2 regions of the Photobacterium sanguinicancri genome follow, and region 1 is predicted to be linked to the other one. Evidence: predicted binding sites of a transcription regulator. Region 1 holds the regulator's gene; the other holds the start of a gene.

The links. Region 1 encodes CRP, which controls carbon source genes, mostly activating them, when cyclic AMP is high. Its sites were predicted from a motif close to TGTGANNNNNNTCACA; they were not measured.
Region 2: udp (uridine phosphorylase) is a predicted target of CRP. The motif match lies at 3,298-3,313, and genes of this name have one in related genera.

The regions. Positions count from the first base shown of each region.
Region 1 is NZ_AP024850.1:245,129-251,767, reverse strand. Features, by position in the region: gene OCU87_RS01175 (hydrolase) at 1-212, shown strand, start outside; gene OCU87_RS01170 (YheU family protein) at 302-520, shown strand; gene OCU87_RS01165 (phosphoribulokinase) at 600-1,469, shown strand; gene OCU87_RS01160 (OsmC family protein) at 1,566-1,970, opposite strand; gene crp (cAMP-activated global transcriptional regulator CRP) at 2,243-2,875, shown strand; gene OCU87_RS01150 (hypothetical protein) at 3,114-3,308, shown strand; gene OCU87_RS01145 (DUF1338 domain-containing protein) at 3,439-4,236, opposite strand; gene astD (succinylglutamate-semialdehyde dehydrogenase) at 4,395-5,870, opposite strand; gene astA (arginine N-succinyltransferase) at 5,886-6,639, opposite strand, start outside.
Region 2 is NZ_AP024850.1:1,262,655-1,269,293, reverse strand. Features, by position in the region: gene OCU87_RS06170 (L-serine ammonia-lyase) at 1-202, shown strand, start outside; gene OCU87_RS06165 (ADP-ribosylglycohydrolase family protein) at 333-1,301, opposite strand; gene OCU87_RS06160 (acetate uptake transporter) at 1,404-1,997, opposite strand; gene udp (uridine phosphorylase) at 2,389-3,156, opposite strand; gene OCU87_RS06150 (zinc/cadmium/mercury/lead-transporting ATPase) at 3,498-6,047, opposite strand; gene OCU87_RS06145 (M20 family metallopeptidase) at 6,226-6,639, opposite strand, start outside.

The DNA.
Region 1 (6,639 bases):
CGCTGCGGGTCATTCATGCGAAGGACGACCCTTTCATGACGCATGATGTGATCCCCTCACAACCATTACCTGACCATATCGATTACCACCTCAGCCCTAACGGGGGGCATGTCGGCTTTTTAACGGGCTCATGGCGTAATCCTACATTTTGGTTAGAAACAACAGTACCCGCTTGGTTTGCACCTTTTGCTGGCGTAAATAAGCGCGAATAGCAAAAGCGGCTCTTGCCATTACTATCCTTAACCACTGATAATAATGTTATCAGTGGTTAATATACCCTCCCTAGCAGTAAGCGGTTGTTATGATTATTCCTTGGCAAGACATCGCCCCAGAAACACTCGACAACTTGATCGAGCACTTCGTGCTACGAGAAGGCACCGATTATGGTGAACACGAAAAAACGCTAGAACAAAAAGTCCAACATGTTCGCGGCCAATTGGCGAAAGGCGATGCCGTTGTCATGTTCTCAGAGTTGCATGAATCAGTGGACATTAAGCTTCGTCGAGATCTCAATTTCTAATACTCGCGGACGCTTACGCTTGATCTAATCGCAACATCCTGTTAATAACTCATCGTTAATCTTAACGACAGGGTTTGTCATGTCTGCAAAACATCCCATCATTGCAGTAACAGGGTCGTCCGGTGCGGGCACCTCGACCACTTCAGAAGCCTTCCGCAAAATGTTCAATATGATGAGCATCAACGCAGCATGGCTTGAAGGCGATAGTTTCCACCGATTTACCCGTCCTGAAATGGATGTTGAAATTCGTAAAGCCAAAGAACAAGGTCGTCATATCAGTTATTTCGGCCCACAAGCAAATGACTTTCCACAACTAGAGCAGTTCTTCTGCCAATATGGTGAAGACAGCACAGGTAAATTCCGCCGTTATCTCCACACCTTTGACGAAGCCGTCCCCTACAACCAAATGCCAGGTAGCTTCACCCCATGGCAAGAATTACCCGAAAATACCGACGTCTTGTTTTATGAAGGCTTGCACGGTGGGGTTGTCGATGGTGAAACCAATGTTGCACAGCATGTCGACTTACTGATTGGCATGGTGCCTATCGTCAACTTAGAGTGGATCCAAAAAATTGTGCGCGATACCCGCGATCGGGGCCATTCGCGCGAAGCCGTCATGGAATCTATCGTCCGTTCGATGGATGATTATCTTAATTACATCACGCCGCAATTTTCACGCACTCATATTAACTTTCAGCGAGTTCCTACGGTGGATACCTCGAACCCACTCAGCGCCAAAGGGATCCCAAGCTTGGATGAGAGTTTTGTCGTGATCCGCTTTCGTGGTATCAAAAATGTCGATTTCCCGTATTTACTGTCGATGATTCAGGGCTCTTTCATGTCACGCCATAACACCTTGGTTGTTCCCGGGGGAAAAATGAGCTTTGCAATGGAGTTGATTATGCGCCCGTTGATCCAACAACTGATTGATACCGGAAAAATTGGTTAACGCCTCGAATTTGGCTCCCACATTCAGCACCAACAAAAACGGAGACCGTAATGTCTCCGTTTTACGCGACTACGATAAGCTCATTTTACAATGGCTTTACGCAACAACCACCTCATACGAATGCGTTAGCTCAACGCCCTCGCCTAACATCAAACACACTGAGCAATATTTCTCGAGTGAATCAGCAACCATTTTCGCCACTAAGGCATCATCAAGATCATGACCTGTTACCACGAAGTGCAGATTCGCCGTTGTGAAAATGCGAGGGGCGGTTTCGCGACGAACAGAGGAAATTTGTGCTTCGCAGCCCGTGATTTTTTGATTGGCTGATTGGAGACCACTCACCACATCGACCGAGCTACACCCACCAGCAGCCATTAACACTAGCTCCATTGGACTGGGTGCTTTTTCACCACCATTACCGTCCATTACCACACTGTGACCGGAATTTGACTGGGCTAAAAATGTCATTCCTTCAACCCATTTCACACGTGATTGCATTGCTTTCTCCTTAGTGTTTTGGCGTCAATTCTGCATAATCTAACAACCGTGTGATCATGTGCACACTTATGAGTACAAAATGACGATTTCAGATAGATCAATATCAAGAAATGCCCACCGAAAAAAGTTAAACTCTCAATTAATTATTCAAGTGAGCTTGCAGCCCAGCGGCTGGCTTTATATTCTAGCCAGTGAACAATTCTATTGTTAAGCCCAAACTGAAATTATAGGGATGTCGTTGTTGGGCAACAAACGCAGAGGAAGTTAGTAATATGGTTCCAGGTAAACCTCAAACAGATCCAACACTAGAGTGGTTTCTTTCACATTGCCACATTCATAAGTACCCATCAAAAAGCACTTTGATTCATGCTGGTGAGAAAGCGGAAACGCTCTACTATATTGTAAAAGGCTCTGTTGCTGTTCTTATCAAGGATGAAGAAGGCAAAGAGATGATTCTTTCTTACCTAAACCAAGGTGACTTCATCGGCGAACTTGGTCTTTTCGAAGAAGGTCAAGAGCGTACAGCTTGGGTTCGTGCTAAAACACCTTGTGAAGTGGCTGAGATTTCATTTAAGAAATTCCGTCAACTAATCCAAGTAAACCCAGATATTTTGATGCGCCTATCTGCACAGATGGCGACTCGTCTTCAAGTAACAAGCCAAAAAGTGGGCGACCTTGCGTTCTTAGACGTAACAGGCCGTATTGCACAGACGCTACTAAACCTAGCAAAACAACCTGATGCAATGACTCACCCTGACGGCATGCAAATCAAAATTACTCGCCAAGAAATCGGTCAAATCGTGGGTTGTTCACGTGAAACCGTTGGTCGTATCTTGAAAATGCTTGAAGAGCAGAACCTAATTTCTGCACACGGTAAAACTATCGTGGTATACGGTACTCGTTAATCTTTTGATGACTCGATTACAGCTAATAAAAAAGCCGCTTTTGCGGCTTTTTTTGTACCTAAAATACCCAATACTCTCAGCGTATACTCAGTTATACATTTGCTAGCGCTGTCACTGATTATTCTCTTGCTAACTTCACCACCAGTGCTACATTATGCATAACAACTATCAGGCCGGTGATACTAAGAACCTCGCCTGACAATCGCCATCAGATGGCAAGTACTATGGGATTTACGATATGGATATCGAACGTTTTTCTCCGCACTGCGCAACTGCGACACCACCAACAGCGATAGCCCCACTACCAAGCACTGTTGAAATGACAGGTTTTAATGGTCAACGCCATTATCTTGAGCAGCATATCGCGCTGACGCAGATGCCACATCGCCAAAGTAATGTGCAGTGGTCCCCACCACTAGACAGCTTGCACTGATCCCACAATTACCTGTTATCAGCTCTACGGCGATTATTCTTATTGTCATGCTTTCTCAGTGCCATATTTTCTCGGCGCTATCTTTCCGAAGCGCTATCTTTCCTCAGCGCCATAGGAGCTGGGGATATCCTTAATCGCTATTTGTACTTTCAAATATCTTATCTGCAGATGCCGCTACAAACCCGGTATACAGCTCTCCATCACTTTTGGGGTAACGCTTGGCAAATTCATAGAAACCACCCGAGACCTGTTTTACGCCTTCTAAAAATGCCACTGGTACTTTATCGGCCATAGTGGAAGATTGCTCCAGCATCTCTTCGGGACTCCCCTTGACCGCCCCCCCTGACATATTGATAGCAAAGCCATTATGCTCCAGCAGATGATTCACCTCTGCGACTTCGGTAAATTGCTCAAGTTGATTAATACTGACCGTGAAATGATTAGCACCAAACCCATGCGCAGCTAACCAACCCGCGTATTCGCTTTCCGCGGCAAGCATTTCATAGGTTGCCAAATCAATATCCCACAAACGGCCGCCGTATAAAAAAGCGGGATCTTTCATCGCCATCTCTGGCACTTGTTTCACTAAGTCACGAACCGCTTGCTGCAACAGTGATGAACACTGCCCGACTAATAGTTCACTGATGAACACTTTTGGTGCGGCTGGATTAGGGTGCTCAAAGTGCTCGGCATACAGCTTTTTGCCCTCAAAATGGTAGGTGCCACAAGGCTGGTAGCCAATCGCAATAAATGGTGCTGCCAACACATCTAATCCTACCTTAGGCAGATTGAAGGTACGCAACGCAATATGATCATTCAATAAAGGCTCATCTTCCGTTAGCAAAGTATGCACTTGATCGGCTGATGGACACAGGCGCTGAATATAGTCTTGCCACAGATTGTCAAAAAGTTGCTCTACTCTTTCCATGTTGAGATGCTCCCCGTTAATTGATAGTTGTCACAATGCCCTGATCCGACCTAATCAGTATGGCACTTATTGGCTATTTATCTTGTTACTGAGTGGTAGCGTTACAGTGTGTGGTGGTATTCATAAAAATGGGCACCATTTGGTGCCCACTCGTACATTTATAGCGTAATGCCCGGTGATAACTGAGTGGGTAGCTCCGCTTGTTCACCTTCCATCGATGCCATAGGGTAAGCACAATAGTCAGCGGCATAGTAAGCACTTGGGCGTAAGTTACCGGATGCACCCGGCCCACCAAATGGCGCATCACCGCTCGCGCCCGTCAACTGGCGGTTACGGTTTACAATGCCGGCACGAATATGATCAATAAAATATTGCCATTCCGCATCGTCGGTTGAGATCAAGCCCGCCGATAACCCATAGCGGGTATTATTAGCCAAAGTAACCGCTTGAGCTAAATCGTCGTAGCGCACCACCTGTAGCAGCGGACCAAAGTATTCTTCATCAGGTAACTCAGCAATGGCGCTCACTTCAATGATTGCTGGTGAGACAATCGCCCCTTGGCCACGTTTGGCTTCTAGTAAGACGTTCCCACCAAGGCTAATAAGGTTAGCTTGTGCAGCAATAATGCCATCAGCGGCCTGCTTAGAGATTTGTGGCCCCATAAATGGCTGAGGATCAGCAAATGGGCCATCAATGCGTAACTGTGCTGTTGCTTCTACCAAGCGTTTGACGATGGCATCACCCACTTCACCGTTCGGTAAATACAAGCGACGGGCACAAGTACAACGCTGGCCTGCACTAATGAACGCCGATTGAATAATGGTGTATACGGTTGCTTCAACCTCACCATGGGCGTTCGAGATCACCATCGGATTATTGCCACCCATTTCAAGTGCCAACATTTTACCAGGCTGCCCAGCAAACTGCCGATGAAGGATATGACCTGTATTGGCACTGCCCGTGAACAGCAAGCCATCGATACCCGTCGAACTGGCAAGGGCTTCTCCTGTCGGGCGCGAACCTTGGACTAAGTTAATCACACCAGCAGGTAAGCCTGCTTGTTGCCAGAGTTTCATTGCCACTTCGGCCGTTTTGGGTGTTAGCTCCGACGGCTTAAATACCACGGTATTGCCCGCCAATAATGCAGGAACAATATGGCCATTCGGTAAATGTCCAGGGAAGTTATACGGACCAAAGACCGCCATCACACCGAGTGGACGATGGCGCAGCACAGCCGTTGTCGCCCCTGCCACTTCTTTTTCTTTGTGACCAGTACGCTCATGGTAAGCACGCAATGAAAGCGCAATCTTACCGACCATAGCCCCCGCCTCGGTGCGGGTTTCCCACAAAGGTTTACCCGTTTCTTCCGCTATGGTGGTGGCAATATCTTCGCTGTGCTCTTTTAGCAACTCAGCGTACTTTTCAACAATCGCCTGACGCTCCTCAAGCGAGGTATGACGCCAGCTTAATAAGGCTTCACGAGCACTTTTCACCGCATGTTCAACTTGATCTGCAGTGGCTGCTTGTCCTTGCCAAATCACCTCAGAACTAAATGGGTTTAACGAATGAAAAGACTCACCAAGACCTGCGACCCACTTTCCTGCAATCCAATTTACTGCGAATGATTGTGTCATGATATTCCCCTTATCCTATTGTCCCATCAAGCGAACCATATCGCCTTGCTGTAGCTGTAATGCTGTTGCCATCGCAGGTGAAATAATCGCGATATTACGCTCACCATCTACCGCTACTTTTCCTACCGTGGCGCGAAAGTTTTCAAACGAGGTATTACTGATCAAATAATCGTGCGAACTACTGTGTTCGCCAATTTCGACACGGCAACGCAAAGAGTGACGCACCGACTCAATATTACGGACCTCACACTCCACCATAGGGCCAGCATCAAAGATGTTGACGTAACCACGGCAGGTAAAGCCCTCTTGCTCCAATAAACGCAATGCGGGGGCGGTATTGTCATGTACCTGACCAATCACCGCCTGCGCTTCTTCACTGAGCAAATTGACGTAAATCGGCAGCTTCGGCATTAAGTCGGCAATAAAGCCTTTGGCGCCAATCCCCGTTAGGTAATCGGCATGGGTAAAATCAATCGAGAAGAAATGCTCTTTCAGCCACTCCCAAAATGGTGAGTGACCGTCTTCATCTGACACGCCACGCATTTCGGCAATCACTGTCGGTGAAAATCGATGGCTATGTTCAGCCATCATCAAAAAACGCGCTTTAGACAGCAAACGACCATTCAGGCCTTTACGCCACTCAGGACGCAAAAATAACGTACACAGCTCACTATTGCCGGTGTAGTTATTACCAAAAGTCAGTAACTTCACCACATTGTGAACATCAAGGCGACGTGACGCATGCACCACAGTACTCAAGTGATACGTA
Region 2 (6,639 bases), 1.0 Mb from region 1:
AGTACAAGTTCCTTGTATCGAGCGTAATGGTATTGCTGCTGTTAAAGCAATTAATGCAACACGCATGGCGCTTCGTCGTTCATCTGCTCCTCGCGTATCTCTTGATAAAGTTATCGAGACTATGCTGGAAACAGGTAAAGACATGAATGCTAAATACCGTGAGACATCTCAGGGTGGTCTAGCAATCAAGGTTATCTGTTAATAGGTCACCTATTAATTAAAAATCATAGCCTCTAAGGCTATGATTTTTAAAAATGAAAGGCTACAGAATCTAAGATTCGGTAGCCTTTTTTATTACCTCAATCTATATGATGCTTCCACCCCAACAGCAACTACGTAAGCTTGCCAGACGCCGCTAATAAGGCTTCGATATCTTCCGCGATGGCCTCGCCATTTTGTAGCGTGGTTAGCCATGAGATAGGTATTCCTTTCTCATCACCAAAGCCATAACAAGCTCCTGCAATTGCCCCTACCATCATTGCCCGACCACAACTATCACCTGAAGCTTTAATATTGTTAAGCACCGCTTCTGTATAGCTATCACTGTTTTTTAGTACCCATGCCGCCAACGGTAAGCTATCGCCTAAATGGCAGGCTTGATTAACTATCGTGAGTACATGATTTAAGTCGTTAACATCATCATTCAGTACCCTCACCTGCTCGATTTTTTCTTTTATTGCTTCCGGCGATTTAATCTTAAGTATATTCAAAACAGGATCAATACGACGAGAACGAAGTGCTTCATTCAAGGCACAAGCAAAGGCTTTTGCACACCTGATAGCCACATCATCTTGATGAGTGATACCCACAATCCTGTCGATTTCTTGTTCCAGCTTTTCTGATGGGTATTTTAAGGCGACTAAAGCAGGGATCGCACACAAGGCGGGGTTTTGATCATCGTCACTGCCTGAGTCTTCAGGCCAATCGTCAGGGTCTTGCGATGATAGAGATAAGACTAATGCTTTAGTCGGGCTATCCACATAACCAATGAATTCTCCCCCCGGACCAAAGCATTCTAAAATGTGCTGCTGGATCTGATGAGTACTAATTGCAGGGTTACTTAATAAGCGGACATATAATGCTAACCATTCACCGTAAATAGTCGATTGACCCGCAACGAGTTTATCGTGCGCATAGTAGCTATCAACCCCTTGGTAGTGTTCAGGGTTAGGCTCAATAAAAGGAAAATTAGGAAGAGATAAAAGCGATTTCACTCGCTCGGGGGAATAAATCCAATGGGTACCCATGCTCGCAGCATCTGCTATGAGTGCGCCCATAATCGCTGCATATCGCTGTGCCATGCTGATTTCCTTATAGTCTAGAATAACGATGCCGAAACACTACTATTCTAGACGATCAAAAAAACCTCGCCTAAGCGAGGTTTTTTCGTCAATCAGGTGGGATTAAGCTGCAGCTTTTAGCGGTGTCGCTTTAACTGCTTTTTTCTCACCGACTGGAAGGATTGTGCGGCCGTACTCATTATTTAGTACTTGTGCCATTGCAAAGTAAATTGCACTTGCACCACAGATAATACCTTCAAAACCAGCGATTGTGCCGATCAGTGCGCTACCTGTGAAATCACGAGCTGCAAGAAGGAAGAACAATACTGTTAATGAACCAAATACAAATTGCTTAGCACGTGGGTAGCATAGTGAACCGATAAACATGAAGCCAGTGAAAATGCCCCATAGTAGTAGGTACCAACCCATGAAAGGTGCAGGGCTTGCAGCTAGACCCATTTTTGGCATAACTAGAATACCAACAAGCGTTAACCAAAATAGACCGTAAGAAGTGAATGCTGTTGTACCAAACGTATCACCACGTTTGAAACACATCATGCCTACTAGCACTTGACCAAGACCGCCGTAGAAGATACCCATTGCTAGGATCATTGAATCAATAGGGAAGAAACCCGCGTTGTGGATGTTTAAAAGGATGGTAGTCATACCAAAGCCCATCAAACCTAAAGGCGCTGGGTTAGCTAGTTTTGTAGACATTGAGTTCCCCTACAGGAGTAGTTCAAAAAAAGTAATAAATATTAAAAAATGTGTGCATCTGTAATGCGCGGCGAATTCTAATGGATGATCACGGCAAGATCAATCCAATAAACGTTGAAAAATGCGGCAAAAAGAGAAAAACATTCAACTTTTTTGATTTAAGTAAATATAAAGAGCAATTAACGGCCACCAGCAAATGTTACCAAGTGTAAAAAACGTAATTTTATAGATAAATATGCACCTTTACACTGTGCTCTCTAACGTATCTAGAAATACCAACATCTTGCCACTCATTCAGTCAATACTGTATCTACTGCCGAATCCCAGCCATAAAAAAACCACCCGAAGGTGGTTTTAAACATGTAGAAACTAAAACTACATTTTGCAGATATTATTCAGCAAGCATGCGACGTGCAGCATCAACAACAACTTTGATTGAGCGAGTCTCTGTCGCTTTCAATGTTGCGTGATCTGGGATCTCTTTTTGCGTACGGTTGATGATAACACCCGCAACACAACCAGCACGTAAACCAGAACTTGCACACATAGTTAATAATGTTGCAGATTCCATTTCAAAGTTAAGCACGCCCATTTGCTGCCACTCATCCATAGAGCCTTGGAAACGACGAACAACACGGCCTGTGAATGTATCGTAGCGCTCTTGGCCTGGGTAGAAGGTGTCGCTAGAAGCGGTAACACCAGTGTGTACTGTTGCATTGTCTGCATCACATGCGGCTTTCATTGCTGTTGCAACATTAAAGTCTGCAACTGCTGGGAATTCCATAGGTGCAAAGTGAAGGCTAGCACCATCAAGACGAACTGAACCAGTCGTAACAATCATGTCACCAGGGTTGATGTGTGGCTGGATAGCGCCTGTTGTACCAACACGTAAGAAAGTACGCACACCAAGTTGCGCTAGCTCTTCAACAGCAATCGATGTAGATGGACCACCAATACCTGTCGAACAAATTACGACTGATTTGCCATCAAGTTTCGCGCGAAATACAGTGTACTCACGAGAGCTTGCTAGAAACTCAGGGTTATCCATTAGGTTTGCAATCTTTTCTACGCGAGCAGGATCACCAGGAATGATCGCTAATTCAGCACCGTTAAGATCCGCTTTGTTAACACCTAAATGGAAAACATTATTGTCAGACATATTGATATCCTTTTTCATCGTTATTGCGCTCTAGGTAAGGTAACCAGAGCACTTTAATCATAGGGTACGTTAAGAGTCATACTCAGCGAGTTTCACTCTCAAAAGCATGTTCTTACGATAGCCCATCAAATCACACTTTTTAGTGATAACAGTCACGTTAAGTGAAATCGCTTCGTTTTCATTTCTCACAATAAAGTGACGAAGATCACCTAAAATCGTTTGCGGATGGCAAAGATCACAAAAAAACCGCAGTTACATTTCTGTAATCTGCGGTTTATTTTAGTCAATCAATCACCAATAACGCTGATAATTTAACCAACAAATATCGATTGTTAGTGGCTTTATTTATCCGGATTAAAACGAAGTAACCTTAAAGCATTTAATGTCACGAGTGCTGTCGCGCCACTGTCCGCTAAAACAGCCACCCATAAACCTGTCATACCCAGCAAGGTCGTTACCAAGAAAACACCTTTCAACCCTAAGGCTAACACGATATTTTGGCGAATATTCGCTAAGGTTGCACGTGAAAGCATGATCATGTTCGGCAGTTCAGATACGCGGTTATGTGTTAACGCTGCATCTGCAGTTTCTAACGCCACGTCGGTACCACCGCCCATCGCAATACCAATAGAAGCCGTTTTCATTGCTGGTGCATCATTAATGCCATCACCCACCATGGCAACATTATGTATGTCGTTCATCTCGCGTACTGCAGACACTTTATCTGCTGGTAATAGACCCGCACGGAAGTCGATACCAATATCAGCAGCAATGGCACTTGCTGCTCGTTGGTTATCACCTGTTAACATCACAGCACCAACACCGATGCCTTTTAAGGCTTGAATTGCTTTGGCAGCATCTTCCCGTAAATTATCACGCCATGCGATAACACCAACAGGGACACCATCACGCATTGCAACCACCAGCGTTTTGCCTTGCGCTTCTAGTGCATCAACGGCCTGTTGCTGATCTGCATTAAGTAACACACTCTCAGGTAAGCGATCGGCAGCACACAATAAGATCGTCGTGCCATCGACTTCACCTTGAATCCCCTTGCCCACCAATGCTTCACGGTGTTTCGCTTCAGGAATAGCAATGCCCTTTTGCTCAGCGGCTTTGATTACCGCCATTGCGAGTGGATGAAGCGAGCCAGCTTCGATAGCCGCAGCTTGGCGTAATAATCTTGTTTCATCACCTTCCCAGCTCACCAAATCTGTCATCACTGGCTTACCTTCGGTTAATGTACCGGTTTTATCAAACGCGACCGTTTTAATATGTCCAAGCTGTTCAAGCGCTGCACCACCCTTGATTAATGCACCTCGTTTAGCTGCAGCGGCTAAGCCCGAAGTTATAGCAGCAGGCGTTGAAATAACCAGAGCACACGGACAAGCAATAAGCAGCAAGGTTAAGCCTTTATATAACCACTCATCCCATGACTGACCAAATAACATAGGTGGAATAACAATCACCAAGGCCGCAAGTATTATCATTGCTGGTGTATACCAACGGCTAAACTTATCAAGAAAACGCTCTAACGGTGCTTTACGAGATTCAGCATCTTCAATCAAATGAAGAATACGATCGATAGCATTGTCACCTTGTTCTGATTCAATGGTGACTTGAACAACCTTATCTGCAACCAATGAACCCGCCATGACTTTATCACCCGGTAGGCGCTCGACAGGAACAGACTCACCCGTTAATGCACTTTCATCAAAACTGGCCGCTATATCCAGCACAATACCATCAGCCGGTAAACGTGCACCTGGCGCTACTTCAATTACATCACCTTTCTTTAGGCTATCCACTGCAACTTTCGAACGCTCACCGTTAGGTTTTACAATCGTCGCTTCTTCAGGCACAAGATCCATTAGCGCTTTCACACCGCTTCGGGCACGAGAAGCAGCATAGCCTTCAAGCTGTTCACCTAATAAGAAGAGTAATAACACCATTGCAGCTTCAGCGGTTTCGCCCAAATAAAGCGCACCGAGTGCCGCAATAGACATCAAGGTTTCGATAGAGAATGGAGAACCTGTTTTCGCTAAGCTAATCGCCTTTTTCAGGATCGGGATTAATCCCAACATTGTGGTAATAGAAAAAGCAATCAAGCCATAAAATTCAGACTGACTATCGATCGCAAATGAAGCGGCCATCATTAATGCAATCGCAATCACTGGGAAATGTTGCTGAATAAAACTAGGCTGTTCCTCTTTGGCCGAGGATTTAGAACCGACTAAGCGAAAACCGACTTCTTTGGCTTTGGCTTCAATTTTATCCGCCATTGGAGACGCGCTGCTTACCACTAGCTTTTCAGTGGCAAACATCACTTTGGCTTGCTCGACACCAGCAAGACTTGTAACCGCTTTTTCAAGTTTAGCGGCACAGCTTGGGCAATCCATCCCTAAAATATTCCAACGCTGTGTGTGCCCTGACTCCTTAGCGATTCCAGCCTCAAAGCTTTCATCATTCAGCACACTTTCATTCGCTGAACATTGCCCAGCACTACAGCAACCAGAGGCGTCACTGTTTTGTTGCGTTTCTGTCTTATGATTCTGTGACAATTCAGTCGTATGGCTATGTTGTTCTGTTGAACGAGAATGTGCATTTAACGCTGAGGACGAGTCCGCATGTTCAACTGCTGTGAACACTTTAAATTTAGCCATCGATTTACCTGCCGAAGATAGAGAAGTTATGGAGCCTGAAGAGGCTACATCGCCACCATCATCGCCATCAGTTGAATCAGAAGAACCACAACAACTTGCAGAGCTGTCCGTTGTTGTCGTACAACAATCAGTTACGGCGGCACTTTCAACTTTCACTGTGGTTGCATTACCCGCCGTTGCTTTCGTTGTGTGAATATGAGTTTTTTTACTGTTGCATTGAGCACACATAGCGCATCTCCTTAATGCTTTCATACCGTAATAAACAATGCTGACGGTATGAATGACTGTTCTGGCAATAAATATAAACCTTGGAGCTAAGTCTAAGGTCAAGCTGCAAACAATAAAAAAGCCAAAACTTTTCAGTTTTGGCTTTTAGCTGTAGGTGAGTAAATCTGGTTGAGTAAATCTACAAACAGCGTAGCGTATTCGCTAACAGTTTAATACGCGGCTCAATTGAGTCGATCAGAAGGTATTCTTTGTCACTGTGAAAACCTGCGCCCATAGGGCCAAAACCATCAAGTGTTGGCGTGCCAAGCGCTGCGGTGAAGTTACCATCAGAACCACCGCCCGCATCTTCCCACCCATAAACAATGTTCAGTTTCTCTGCTTCTTCACTTACAAGCTTGATCAGGGCTTCTGTGTAATCTGAAGGCTGCATAGATGGTTTAAAGGTAACGCGATTAACCGTCACACTCGCACCAGCTTCAAACGGCGTTTCAGCCATGGCTAATAGCTTCTCGTGGATCGCCTCTGCTTCATCAGTGTTCCAGAAACGCAGGTCAACCGTCGCTTTTGCGTAATCTGGCACGACATTGACAGC